Regions from separate parts of the Actinocorallia aurea genome, predicted to be linked through region 1. Evidence: riboswitches for the same ligand, from Rfam matches in the RefSeq annotation. Region 1 holds a riboswitch; each other region holds the start of a gene.
The links. Region 1 has a riboswitch for S-adenosylmethionine ahead of ACYVOM_RS12235 (response regulator transcription factor). Riboswitches for the same ligand answer to the same signal wherever they lie in the genome.
Positions count from the first base shown of each region.

Region 2: it holds a riboswitch for S-adenosylmethionine, as region 1 does, so the genes downstream of both, ACYVOM_RS10310 (aminotransferase class V-fold PLP-dependent enzyme) here and ACYVOM_RS12235 (response regulator transcription factor) in region 1, are expected to answer to the same signal.
Region 3: it holds a riboswitch for S-adenosylmethionine, as region 1 does, so the genes downstream of both, thrC (threonine synthase) here and ACYVOM_RS12235 (response regulator transcription factor) in region 1, are expected to answer to the same signal.

Region 1 covers NZ_BAAGPQ010000011.1:147,310-151,288, forward strand. Annotated here, with positions in the region: gene ACYVOM_RS12230 (type I polyketide synthase) at 1-721, opposite strand, end outside; gene ACYVOM_RS12235 (response regulator transcription factor) at 811-2,103, opposite strand; SAM riboswitch class IV at 2,114-2,219, opposite strand; gene ACYVOM_RS12240 (hypothetical protein) at 2,480-2,827, opposite strand; gene ACYVOM_RS12245 (glutathione S-transferase C-terminal domain-containing protein) at 2,924-3,784, opposite strand; gene ACYVOM_RS12250 (LLM class flavin-dependent oxidoreductase) at 3,781-3,979, opposite strand, start outside.
Region 2 covers NZ_BAAGPQ010000008.1:30,516-34,494, reverse strand. Annotated here, with positions in the region: gene ACYVOM_RS10315 (PP2C family protein-serine/threonine phosphatase) at 1-84, opposite strand, end outside; gene ACYVOM_RS10310 (aminotransferase class V-fold PLP-dependent enzyme) at 490-1,683, opposite strand; SAM riboswitch class IV at 1,733-1,845, opposite strand; gene ACYVOM_RS10305 (PIG-L family deacetylase) at 1,924-2,736, opposite strand; gene ACYVOM_RS10300 (hypothetical protein) at 2,827-3,234, shown strand; gene ACYVOM_RS10295 (hypothetical protein) at 3,227-3,952, opposite strand; gene ACYVOM_RS10290 (PucR family transcriptional regulator) at 3,962-3,979, opposite strand, start outside.
Region 3 covers NZ_BAAGPQ010000006.1:4,260-8,238, forward strand. Annotated here, with positions in the region: gene ACYVOM_RS08175 (cold-shock protein) at 1-38, opposite strand, end outside; gene ACYVOM_RS08180 (MoaD/ThiS family protein) at 287-565, opposite strand; gene thrC (threonine synthase) at 574-1,803, opposite strand; SAM riboswitch class I at 1,817-1,955, opposite strand; gene ACYVOM_RS08190 (alpha,alpha-trehalose-phosphate synthase (UDP-forming)) at 2,141-3,565, shown strand; gene ACYVOM_RS08195 (RNA polymerase sigma factor) at 3,604-3,979, opposite strand, start outside.

The sequences.
Region 1 (3,979 bases):
GGACGCGGTCGCCGTCGGCCACCGCGTCGGCGAGCCGCTTCAGCACCACGACGCCGCCGCCCTCACCGCGCACGTAGCCGTTCGCGCGCGCGTCGAAGACGTGGCACCTGCCGTCCGGCGACAGGCCGCCGAACCGGGCCGACGCGAGGTCGGACTCGGGCGCGAGGATCAGGTTGACGCCCCCGGCCAGGGCGAGTTCCGTCTCGCCCCGGCGCAGGCTCTCCACCGCGAGCTGCACCGCGACGAGCCCGGACGCCTGCGCGGCGTCCACGGTGAGGCTCGGCCCGCGCAGGCCGAGGGCGTGGGAGACCCGGTTGGCCAGCAGCGCCCGGTTCAGCCCCGGAAGGGTGTGCCGGGTGACCGCGGCGGCCCCGGCGCGCTGCACCACCGCCGCGTAGTCGCCGTGCGTCGCGGCGGCGAAGACGCCGACCGCCCGCCCGGCGAGCCGGGCGGGCGGGACGCGGGCCTCCTCGAGCGCCTCCCAGGCCAGTTCGAGGAGGAGCCGCTGCTGCGGGTCCGCGGCGGCCGCCTCACGCGGCGAGACGCCGAAGAAGGCTGGGTCGAAAAGGTCGGTGCCCTCCAGGTATCCGCCGGGGACGCCCGACCGCGCCGTCACCGCGTCCGCGCCCGCCTCCAGCAGCCGCCAGAAGGCCGCGGGATCGGGCGCCGCCGGCAGTCGGCAGGAAAGGCCGACGACGGCGATGGGAAAGGCTGCTGCCATGCTGTCCCCCCGGGGAAGACCGATCTCTACTTGATCGATTCTGTCCACCGGGGGAAACCGCCACCAGATGCGCCGACCCCTAGCGCCCCCTATCGCGAAGCGGCCTGGAGGAATGCGGCGAGTTGGCTTCTGCGGCGCAGGCCGAGTTTGCGATAAATGCGCGTCAGATGCTGTTCCACGGTGCTCACCGTGATGTACAGCCGGGTGGAGATCTGTCGGTTCGACAGGCCGCGCGCGGCGAGTTCGGCGACCTTGGCCTCGGCCTCGCTGAGGACCGCGCGGTCCGGCGCGAGGGAAGCGAGGTCGGCCTTGGCACGTTCCGCCTCCGCCGTGTCACCGGCCTCTCGCAGTACGTCGCAGGCCTCTTCGAGCAGGGTTCGGCGCTGCTCCGCGGGGCCTGCCAGGGCGAGCAGCCGCAGCGCGGCGCCCCGGGTGCGGGTCGGCGCGGCGCCCGACAGCGCAAGCTGCTCGCGGGCCAGCCCTGCGGCCTCGGCCCGCTCGCCGAGCGCGAGCGCGGCATGCCCGGCGCCGATCCGCCAGGGGGCGAGGCCCGGCAGGTCGATGCCCCAACGCCGCATTATCGCGCCGCATTCCCGATAATCGGCCAGGGCTCGGGCGGCATTTCCGGAAGCCGCGTGGAATTGGCCGCGCGCCGCGAGATAATGCAGCCCGGCCGGCGTTTCCCACATCGCTTCGGGAACGGGGACCGCGAGATATCGGATGACGTCCTCGGTCATGCCGAGCGCCGTCTTCGCGGCGATCATCGTGGCGAACGGGACCCCTATCGCGACACCCCAGTCCCGCCACGGGATGTGCATGAGCGCGGTCCGCACGCACGCCGCCGCCTCGGCCGGGTCGCCGAGCCGCAGCGCCGTCTCCCCCCGGATCGCGGCGAACATCCCGAGCCAGACCGGATCGCAGTGCGCCGTCGTCTGCTCCAGCAGCGGACGGCACCAGCGCGCCGCCAGATCCGCCCGGTCGGCGTAGACGAGCGCGGTGAGCGCCCCGCCCAGCGACGTCAGCGCGTCCGTGCTCATCGGACAGGTCCCGAGCACCGCCTCGGCGTCCCGCACCGCGGTCTCGGCCGAGCCGGTCGCCAGCAGATCGCGCAGCACGTCGAATCCGGTCGCGCGCCCGTCCCCCGCCGCGGAGCCCGCTTCCGGAGCCGCCGAGCCGGCCGGCGTGCCCGCCGCCAAGGTCCCGATCAGCCCCGGGTACCAGACCGCGGCCCAGTCCCGGGCCCCGCCCGGACGCGGTCCGTCGTCGGGGCGCGTCAGCGCCTCCACCATCTCGCGCGGCCGCCCGGCCCGCACGAGATCCCACATCTTCTCTTCGCCGAACCTGTCCACGGCGGTCTCCGCGACCGCACTCACCACGCTCACAGTCATCCCTCACCGTTGCTTGTGACGCGAACGCCACCTGGCCTTCACCCGGGGCACCCCGCATCAGTGAGGGTTGCCGGCCAGCTAGCCGGGGCTTGACGCTGGCACTCCTTGCCGACACCACACATAATACATACTAATAAAGTAGGAAATACATGAATTTGGTCACGATTCCCGACCGGGCCGGGGGCATCCGCCATGCGGCGCACGCAAGGCGCGCGCACACGGGACGCACGGGGCGGTTGAGGGTCAAGGAGCACCCCGCCACGCGGGTACCTTCACGCGAGGGCGCCAGCCGCACGGGAGGCGTCGCACGAGGTACCCGCACGCGTCGGCGGGGTGGGGCGAGGTGCGCGGAGGTCCTCGCGGCGACGGGTCAGGGGGCGGAGCAGAGGAAGGACGTGGGCTTGACGTCCAGGGGGGAGGTGCCCGCCGGGGTGACGTCGGCGAGGGGGCCCATGGCGTTCTCGTAGCGGTACAGGGTGCAGGTGGTGCCCGCGGGCTCGGTGCGGGCCGAGGCCAGCTTGGCGGTGTAGGGGCCGGGGACCCGGTAGGGGGTGCCGGTGTCCACGCCGTAGCGGTCACAGGTCTTGTAGTCGGGTTCCTGGCAGAAGGTGATGGCGACGACCACGGACGGGGCGGGCGGCGGCGGGGTCGCGCGGGCGGGGGCGGCGGAGAGGAGGGCCGCGAGGGCGGCGGTGGTGAGGATGGGTCGGAGGCGCATCGAGTCCCTTCCGGTGGCTACGTAGAGCACCTAAGACGCTACGTGCGGCGACCGGCCGAGTCAATGCGGTCGACCCGTGTGACCTGGGGAAACGGCTCAGCGCGGGACGCCGGCGAGGGCGGGGTCGGTCGTCGCGGCGAAGGCCGGGAGGGCCAGAAGGCGGGACGTGTAGGCGGCCAGGGAAGGGAAGGCCGCCAAGGGCTCAGCCGAGAGGCCGTCGTGCGGGTTGGGCGCCGCGTCGTGGCGGACCAGGGTCACCCAGAGGCGGATGTCGGCTTCGGTGAGGGAGTCGCCGAGCAGGTACGGGGTCCGTGAGAGCGTCGCGTCGTGGCGGGCGAAGGCCCCCGCCAGGCGGGCGCGCGCGGACGCCGCCGTCGCCGGGTCCGCCGCGCGGGCCTGCTGCGCGGCCTCGTTGACGTCGGTCCGGATCTCCTCGTTGAGGACGTCGATGCGCGCGCGCAGGTGTTCGGGGTACAGCTCGACGGAAGGGTCCGCCCAGTGGGCGAACTGCGTGGCGAGGTCCAAGGTGATGTCCGGGTAGTGGTTGCTGACGATGCGGCGTTCCCGCGTGTCCCACAGGACGGGCACGGAGATGTGCCCCGGGTAGCCCGGCTCGGTGGCCTCGTAGGCTTCGCTCAGGTACCGGAACCCGTTGACGGGGTCGGCTCCGCGCCGCTCCCGGAACGCCCACCCGAGCGCGTCCCTCTCGTCGTCCACATACGACAGCCCGACGACGTCTTGGAGGCCGGCGAGTTCACGGACGATCGCGGCGCGCTGCGCGTACGGGCACGTCCAGGCCGCGTACAGGTGGTACCGCCCGGGGACGGCCGGGAAGAGCGGTGTGCCGAGACGCCCCTGGAAAGGGTAGACGGGCCGGCCAACCGCCAAGGAGGCCTGGACCCTTTCAGGGCCGTACGGGCCGTTCGCTGCGACGTCGGCGGGTGGTGCGTAGCTCACGGGTTGCCTCCTGTGCCGTGCCAAGCGCGCGCGAGCAGCTCGAAGGAGCGGACGCGGGCCGCGTGGTCGTGGACGATGGTCGTGACGAGCAGTTCGTCGGCGCCGGTGACGCGCCGGAGCGTCTCCAGCCTTTCGACGACGGTGCCGGGCGATCCCGCGAACTGGGTGGCGGTCCGGTCCACGACGAGTTCGAGG
Region 2 (3,979 bases), on a different contig from region 1:
GCCCCCGAGCTCCTCCATGAGCATGCCCGCGGGCAGCCCCTCCCGGTCCCCGAGCACCGGGTAGGGCTCCTCCGCCCATTCCACGCTGATCCGCCCCAGCAACTCCCACCCCCATCGGTCCCACCATGGTGACCGTCCGCAGTCCCGGCGACAACCCCGACACGGCGTGTCGGCGTGCGGCCTGACCGCACGTTCGGGCAGCAGGCTCGGCCAAGGTGTCAGGCCCGGTGGGAGAGGACCGTCGCAGCGGGTCGCGCCGTGAGGTCGGTCAGGATGTCGGGAGAGGTGCCAGGTGTGCGGAAAGCAGAGACGGCCCCGTCCGAGCGGGTCAAGCGGTCAGGCCGGTCAGGGCGGCAGGAGAGGACGACCCCGGCGCCAGATGTGCGAGAGCAGAGAACGGCCCCGTCCCAGCGGGTCGGGCCGTCAGGACGGCGGGAAGGGCGGCCCTGGCGGCGGCGGGCGGCGGCAGGACCGCCCCGTTCGAGGGGGTCAGGCGGTGAGGGCGGTGAGGGCGGCCAGGAGGCGGTCGATGTGGGCCTCGGTGGTGCCGAGGCCGAAGCTGGCGCGGACCGCGGTGGTGTCGGTGGCGCCGGTGAGGGCGGCGACGAGGGGGTGGGCGCAGAACTTGCCGTCGCGGACGCCGATGCCGTGGACGTCGGACAGGTATTCGGCGACTTCGCGGGCGCTGTGGCCGTCGACGGTGAAGGAGACGATGCCGACGCGCGGGTGGTTCGGCCCCCACAGGGACAGTTCGCGGACGGCGGGGAGGGCGGCGAGGCCGTCGCGGAGCCGGGCGAGCAGGCGCTCTTCCTCGGCGACGATGCCCTGCCAGTCGGTGAGGGCGCGGCAGGCCTCGGCGATGGCGATGGCGCCGAGCACGTTGGGGGTGCCTGCCTCGTGGCGCTGCTCGGGCTCGGCGGCCCAGGAGACGCCGCCTTCGGGGGTGACGCAGCGGGTGGCGCCGCCGCCGCGCAGGTACGGGTCGGCGGCGCGCAGCCAGTCGGCGCGGCCCGCGAGGACCCCTGCGCCGAACGGCGCGTAGAGCTTGTGGCCGGACAGGGCCACGTAGTCGTAGGGGGAGGCGTCGAACGGGCGGTGCGGGGCGAGCTGGGCGGCGTCGATCGCGATGCGGGCGCCGCAGCGGTGCGCGACGGCGGCGAGTTCACGGATCGGCCACAGCTCGCCGGTGACGTTGGATGCTGCGGTGACGACGAGCAGGCGCGGCCCCTGTGGGCAGGCGCGCAGCGCGTCCTCGGCGGCGGCGAGGGCTTCGGCGGGCGTCGCGGGGATCGGCAGCCGGACGGCGCGGCGCCACGGGAGCTGGGTGGCGTGGTGCTCGGAGGAGAACACCACGACCGACGTGCCCTGCGGGACGGCGCGGGCGAGGAGGTTGAACGCGTCGGTGGTGTTGCGGGTGAAGATCACCGACTGGGGCCCGCCGAGGAACTCGCGGACGGTCTCGCGGGCCTCCTCGTAGGCGCGGGTGGTCACCTGGGAGGCGTAGCCCGCGCCGCGGTGCACGCTGCTGTAGTAGGGCAGGGCCTGCGTGACGGCGTCGGCCACCGCCTGGAGACAGGGCGCGGAGGCGGCGTAGTCGAAGTTGGCGTAGCCGGTGAACCCGTCGCGGACGGGGACGGGGGCGTCGAGGCCGACGACGGCGGGAAGGGACGTGAGAACGGTCACGGGAGGCCTCCGGGGGCTCCATCATGGATTCCGGGAACGCCGTCCGGGGAATCCGCGCTTGCCCGGCGCCTTTGCGCAGGGCCTGGTCGTCACCCGGACCACCCCGCCGCGGAGGAGGGTTGGCGGCCAGCAAGCCGGGGCTGAACGCTGGCACTCATGACCTTCGGGTCTTTTATAGCAGGAGGACCGGGTCCTCCCGCAACCCGGTCCTCCCGCAAGGGGTCCTCACGCAACCGGCCCCTAGGAGATCCCGCCGAAGAGATCGTCCGTGTCGTCGCCGCCCTCGCCGCGCAGGCGGGAGAAGGCCTCGTGACCGAGGAACATCAGCTGGGCCTGCTCGGGGAGGGTGAACAGGAAGGCGCCGTCGCTCTGGCTGGCGTGCGCCTGGAGGGCCTCGGCCTTGCGCGCGAAGTACTCGCTGACGTCCACGACCGTGGTGACGAGCTCGTCGGGGGTGCCGAACTCGGGCTCGGCGCCCTCTTCCAGCTCGGGCCAGTCCAGGCCCCAGTTCTGCTCGCGGGCCACGCGGGCCATCTCGGCCATGGCCGAGCGCGGCATCGCGGTGGCGTACAGGCGCTCGGGGATGCCGCTGCGCTCGGTGGCGGCGACGGCGACGCGGTGGGCCTGGATGTGGTCGGGGTGCCCGTAGCCGCCGTTGTCGTCGTAGGTGACGACGACCTGCGGTCGGTAGCGCTCCATGAGGGCGACGAGCTTGTCGGTGGCGGCGTCGAGATCGGCGCCGGCGAACGAGCCGGGGGCGGTGTTGGCGGCCCAGCCGACCATGCCGGAGTCCGCGTAGCCGAGGAGTTCGACGTGTTCGATGCCGAGGATCTCGGCGGAGCGGGCGAGTTCCTTCAGCCGGGTCTCACGGACGGCGGCCGGGTCGTGGCCTTCCTCACCGGGCTTGACCCCGCCCGGTCCGTCGCCCTGCTCCCCGTTCGTGCAGGTCACGAGCACCGTTCTGATCCCCTGGGCGGCGGCGCGGGCGAGGACTCCCCCGGTGCCGATCACCTCGTCGTCAGGGTGGGCGTGCACGGCCATCAGCGTCAGCATGGGCCTCAGCCTATGCGGCTCCGGTACTCATTCCGCAGTTGAGTATCCGCGCTCTGGGGCGGCCGGGCGGCGGTCGCCAGACTGGTCGGTATGCAGCAGATCTCCCGTAATGCCGCCGCATTCGTCGTCCTCGCGATCGCCGCCGCCGCCAACTGGGCCGCCTGGCTGGGCTGGGACCAGCAGTACGACACCGCCCCGGACGGCACGGTCTCCGGGCCGTACCAGGTCTGGCAGGGCGTCGGCCTCGTCGTGGTACTCGCCGCCCTCCTCGTCGGCGGCGCGCTCCGCTTCGGCAACCTCGCCGCTTTCGGTCCCGCGCTCGGCATGGCGGCCGCCGTCGCCTACGACTGGTCCGACGACGACAGCGGCCTGTGGGTCGTCGGCGCGACCCTGATGACGCTCGGCGTCCTCGCCGGGACCCTGGTCGCGATGTCGATCGCCGCGAGCATCCGGACCAGGGCCGCGCGCCGGACGGGCGGCGCCGTCGGCCTCACCTGACGTCGAGGGCCTTCCAGCCCGTTGCGCGCTTCTGCCACTGGCCGCCGCCGGGGAACCGAGCGGAGACCTCCCCGTCGGCCGAGGCCTTGAACGTGAACGTGAACGCGCCCTTGGTGCCTGTCTTAACCGTCCCCAGCCGGACGGCCTTGCCGCTCGTGCGGCGGAACCAGATCTGGACGGAGGCTCCCTTGAGCCCGGCGAACTTGCCCTTGAGGTTGAGTCCCTTGACGGTCCCCTTCGCCTTCACCTTCGTGCCCTTGGCGGCGCTCGCGGGCGACGTCGAAGACAGCTTCGCGGCGCGCCGGACCGTAATGGCGCCGGCCTTCCTGTGGGTGACGAAGTCGTAGTACGCGTTCGACGGAGCGCCGTCGGTGGCGGCGACCTCAAGGGTGTACCTGCCTCCCCAGTCGGCCTTGTCGAGGACGGCGGTGCCCTTGTAGACGCCGTCTCCCGCAGTTCCCGACGCCCGCTTGAGGTCGCTGACGAGGGTGAAGCCCTTGCCGTTCGGGAGCCGGAGCGTGGCGTCGACGTCGGTGATCCTGGTCCCGGAGACACGGACGCGGATCGGCACCTTGGCCTTCGCGCCCGCGGTGATGACGGGGGTGCCGGAGGCCTTCGCGGAGCGGATCTTGAGTGGCCCCGCGGCGTGGGCGGGTGACGCGACGGCGACGGCCGAGAAGAGGACCGTCAGGACGAGGGGGGCGACGACGGTGCGCATGCGCGGAGTCTAGGACTTATCCTCCTG
Region 3 (3,979 bases), on a different contig from region 1:
TTGTCCGCGTTGAACCACTTCACGGTGCCCTGCGCCATTCTTGAACCCTGACTGGAGCCGCGGCCCCCCTGGACCGCGGAACGGCCGTGGAGTCCACCTCGGACCCCCGATCCCCATTCGAGACCGCCCGGAGATCCTGGCGTGATGGAGATGGCAACGGAACATACAGGGGTGTATCAGACAGGGGAATGTTCCGGCCGGGTGTGGCCACCATTCCCTTACCGGACAAAACGCGAAAGGGCTTTCCCATTCTGACGGGAAAGCCCTTTCTGTAAAGACGCTGTGGCTAGCAGCCGCCGGCGACCGCCGGGATGATCGACACCTGGGTGCCCGCCGGGGTCGCCGTGTCGAGGCCCTGCTCGAACCGGACGTCCTCGTCGCCGACGTAGACGTTCACGAAACGACGCAGCTTGCCCGTGTCGTCCAGAACGCGCGCGGCGATGCCCGTGTAGTTCGCCTCAAGGTCGGCGATGACATCGCGAAGGGTGTCACCGGTCGCCTTGACCTCGGCCTCGCCACCCGTGTAGGTGCGGAGAATCGTGGGAATACGGACGGAAACGCTCATATCTAGTCTCAGACCAATCCGGTAGCGCGGAACGCCTCGATCGAAGGCGCGATGTTGGCGGACGGCTTGGCGACCGGGGCCACCGCGTCCAGCGTCTTCAGGCCTTCGCCCGAGTTGATGATGACCGTCTCCAGCGACGGGTCGAGCTGCCCGCTGTCGATGAGCTTCTTCAGCACGCCGACGGTCACGCCGCCCGCGGTCTCGGCGAAGATGCCCTCGGTCCTGGCCAGCAGCCGGATCCCGTCGACGACCTCGGTGTCGGTGACGTCGTCGATGGCGCCGCCGGTGCGGCGGACCGCGTCCAGGACGTAGGGACCGTCGGCCGGGTTGCCGATCGCCAGGGACTTGGCGATCGTGTTCGGCTTGACGGGGCGGATGACGTCGAGGCCTGCCTTGAAGGCCGCCGACACCGGGCTGCACCCCTCGGCCTGGGCGCCGAACACCTTGTACGGCTTGTCTTCGACGAGCCCGAGCTTGATCAGCTCCTGGAAGGCCTTGTCGATCTTCGTCAGCTGGGAGCCGGACGCGATCGGGACGACGATCTGGTCGGGCAGGCGCCAGCCGAGCTGCTCGGCGATCTCGTACCCGAGCGTCTTGGAGCCCTCGGCGTAGTACGGGCGGACGTTGACGTTGACGAACGCCCAGTCCTCCTGCTCGCCGGCCAGCTCCGAGGCGAGGCGGTTGACGTCGTCGTAGTTGCCGTCGACCGTCACGAAGGTGCCGTCGTACACGGCGGTCGTGATGATCTTCTGCTGCTCCAGGTCGGAGGGCACGAAGACGGCGCTGCGGATGCCCGCGCGGGCCGCGGCGGCGGCGACGGCGTTGGCCAGGTTCCCGGTGGACGGGCAGGCCAGCACCTTGAAGCCGAGCTCACGGGCGGCGGCCAGGGCGACGCCGACCACGCGGTCCTTGAAGGAGTGGGTGGGGTTGCCGCTGTCGTCCTTGACCCACAGGGCGCTGAGGCCGAGCGCGGAGGCGAGCTGGTCGGCCTTCACCAGACGGGTGAAGCCGGGCTCGGTGTTGGGGATCTCGGCGACGTTCGACGGGACCGGAAGGAGGTCCTTGTAACGCCAGATGTTATGGGGGCCCGCTTCGATGCTCTCCCGGGTCACGCCCGTGATGTCATAGGAGACCTCTAGCGGGCCGAAACACTCGGAACAGGCGTAGTACGGGCCGAGTTCTACGGAGTTGCCGCATTCGCGGCAGACGAGCGCGGTGGCGTTACCCAGGTTGGGCATGATGCGAGGCTCTCCCTCATCTTTGCCTGCGCCGATCTGGTCGCAGGCCGGAGTTGGCACCTGTTCCGGGAGCGCGCGCAAGGGCTGCGCCGATCGCCGGAAGGGTTGCCGGGGCTTCGCAGGGCCGGTCCCTCCACCCCTCTGGATGAGCGCCCGTCAAAAAGCGACGGGCGTGTATGAAGTTGTGCCCCGACTTTACCTCAGGTGTCCGAAGACCCGAACAGCCGGGGCGGCCACCTGGTTGGACCGTGCCCGATTGTGAGTTGCGCCACCGCCGTCCCGGTCAGGGCCGACCTTGACCGGGATCGCCCCGATGTGCCGTGCGAGACTCGGGGGCATGCAGGTACTCGTCGCCAGCAACCGCGGTCCCGTCTCCTTCGGCCGCGCCGAAGACGGCACCCTGACCATGCGCCGGGGAGGGGGCGGCCTGGTCTCCGGGCTCGCCTCCGTGGCCGCCGGCTCCGACCTCCTCTGGGTGTGCGCGGCGCTCTCCGAAGCCGACCGCACGGCAGCCCGTCAGGACCCCGAAGGACGCCTGGACAAGGCGGGCCACGACACCGGGGCCGTGCGGATGCTCGACATCCCCGAGCAGACCTTCCACCGGGCCTACAACTCCGTCGCCAACTCGACCCTGTGGTTCGTCCACCACCTTCTCTACGCCACCCCGACCGCCCCGCACTTCGACGCCACGTTCCGGCGCGACTGGCAGGCGTACGCGGCCTACAACGCGGCCTTCGCCGGGGCGCTGAGGCAGGACGCGGAGCGGGGCGCGAAGGTCGTCGTGCAGGACTACCACCTGTCCTTGGTGCCCGGGATGCTCCGGGAGGCCAGGCCCGACCTTCGGATCGCGCACTTCTCGCACACGCCCTGGGCTCCGCCCGCCTACTTCCGGCTGCTGCCCGACGACATCGGCACCGAGATCCTGGAGGGCATGCTCGGCGCCGACCACCTCGGATTCCTCTGCGACCGCTGGGCCGAGGCGTTCCTCGCCTGCTGCGACGAGATCCTCGGCGCGGCCATCGACCCCGTCGCCGGAACGGTCACGCACCGGGGCCGGACGACCCGCGTGGGCGTCCACGCGCTGGGCGTCGACGGGCCGGAGCTGCGGGAGCGGGCCGGGCGGGCGGACGTGGCGGAGCGGATGGCCTCGCTCCGCGAGCAGGTCGGCGACAGGCAGCTCATCGTGCGGATCGACCGTACGGAGCTGTCGAAGAACATCGTCAGGGGGCTCGCGGCCTACTGGGAGCTGCTGCTCAACCATCCCGAGTGGCGGGGCCGGGTCGTGCACCTGGCGTTCGCCTACCCGTCGCGGACCGACCTTCCGGAGTACCGGGCCTACACCGCGGCGGTCGAGCGCCTCGCCTCGGAGATCAACGACGAGTTCGGCACCGCCGACTGGACGCCGCTGATCCTCCAGGTGAAGGACGACTACGCGAGGTCCCTCGCGGCCTACCAGCTCGCCGACGTGCTCGTGGTGAACCCGATCCGGGACGGCATGAACCTCGTCGCCAAGGAGGGCCCGGTCCTATCGGAGAAGGGCTGCGCGCTGGTCCTGTCCCGCGAGGCCGGCGCCGCCGCCGAGCTCTCCGAGGACGCCCTCGTCGTCAACCCCTTCGACGTCTCCCAGACCGCCGAGACGATGAACCAGGCGCTCCTGCTCAGCCCCGACGACCGCAGGGCCCGCACCAAGCGCCTCGCCGACGCCTCCACGGCCCTGCCCCCGGGCCGCTGGTTCGCCGAACAGCTCGCCGCACTCGACTGATGTTCCGGGGGCCGTCCGCACGGACGGCCCCCGGAACATCACGAGTAGCTTTCGCCGAGGGTCTGGCGGACCTGCTTGCGGGCCTCGTGGATGCGGGACTTGACCGTGCCGAGGGGCAGGTTCAGCTGGGCCGCGATCTCGCTGTACTCCAACTGGGAGACGTCGCGCAGGACCAGGGCCTGGATGAGGTCCGGCTTCTTGGCCTCCAGCTCCTCCATCGCCTCCAGGATGTCGACCCGGGATCCGGCGATGACGCTGGTGCGGCGCGGGTCCGGCCGCTGCGACGGAAGCTCCCCGGCCTGCTCCACGGAGCGGCGCTTGAGGGAGCGGTAGGTCGAGCGGGCCGAGTTGGCCACGACCACATGCAGCCACGTGGAGAACCGCGAGCGGCCCTCGAACCTGTGGATGTTGCGC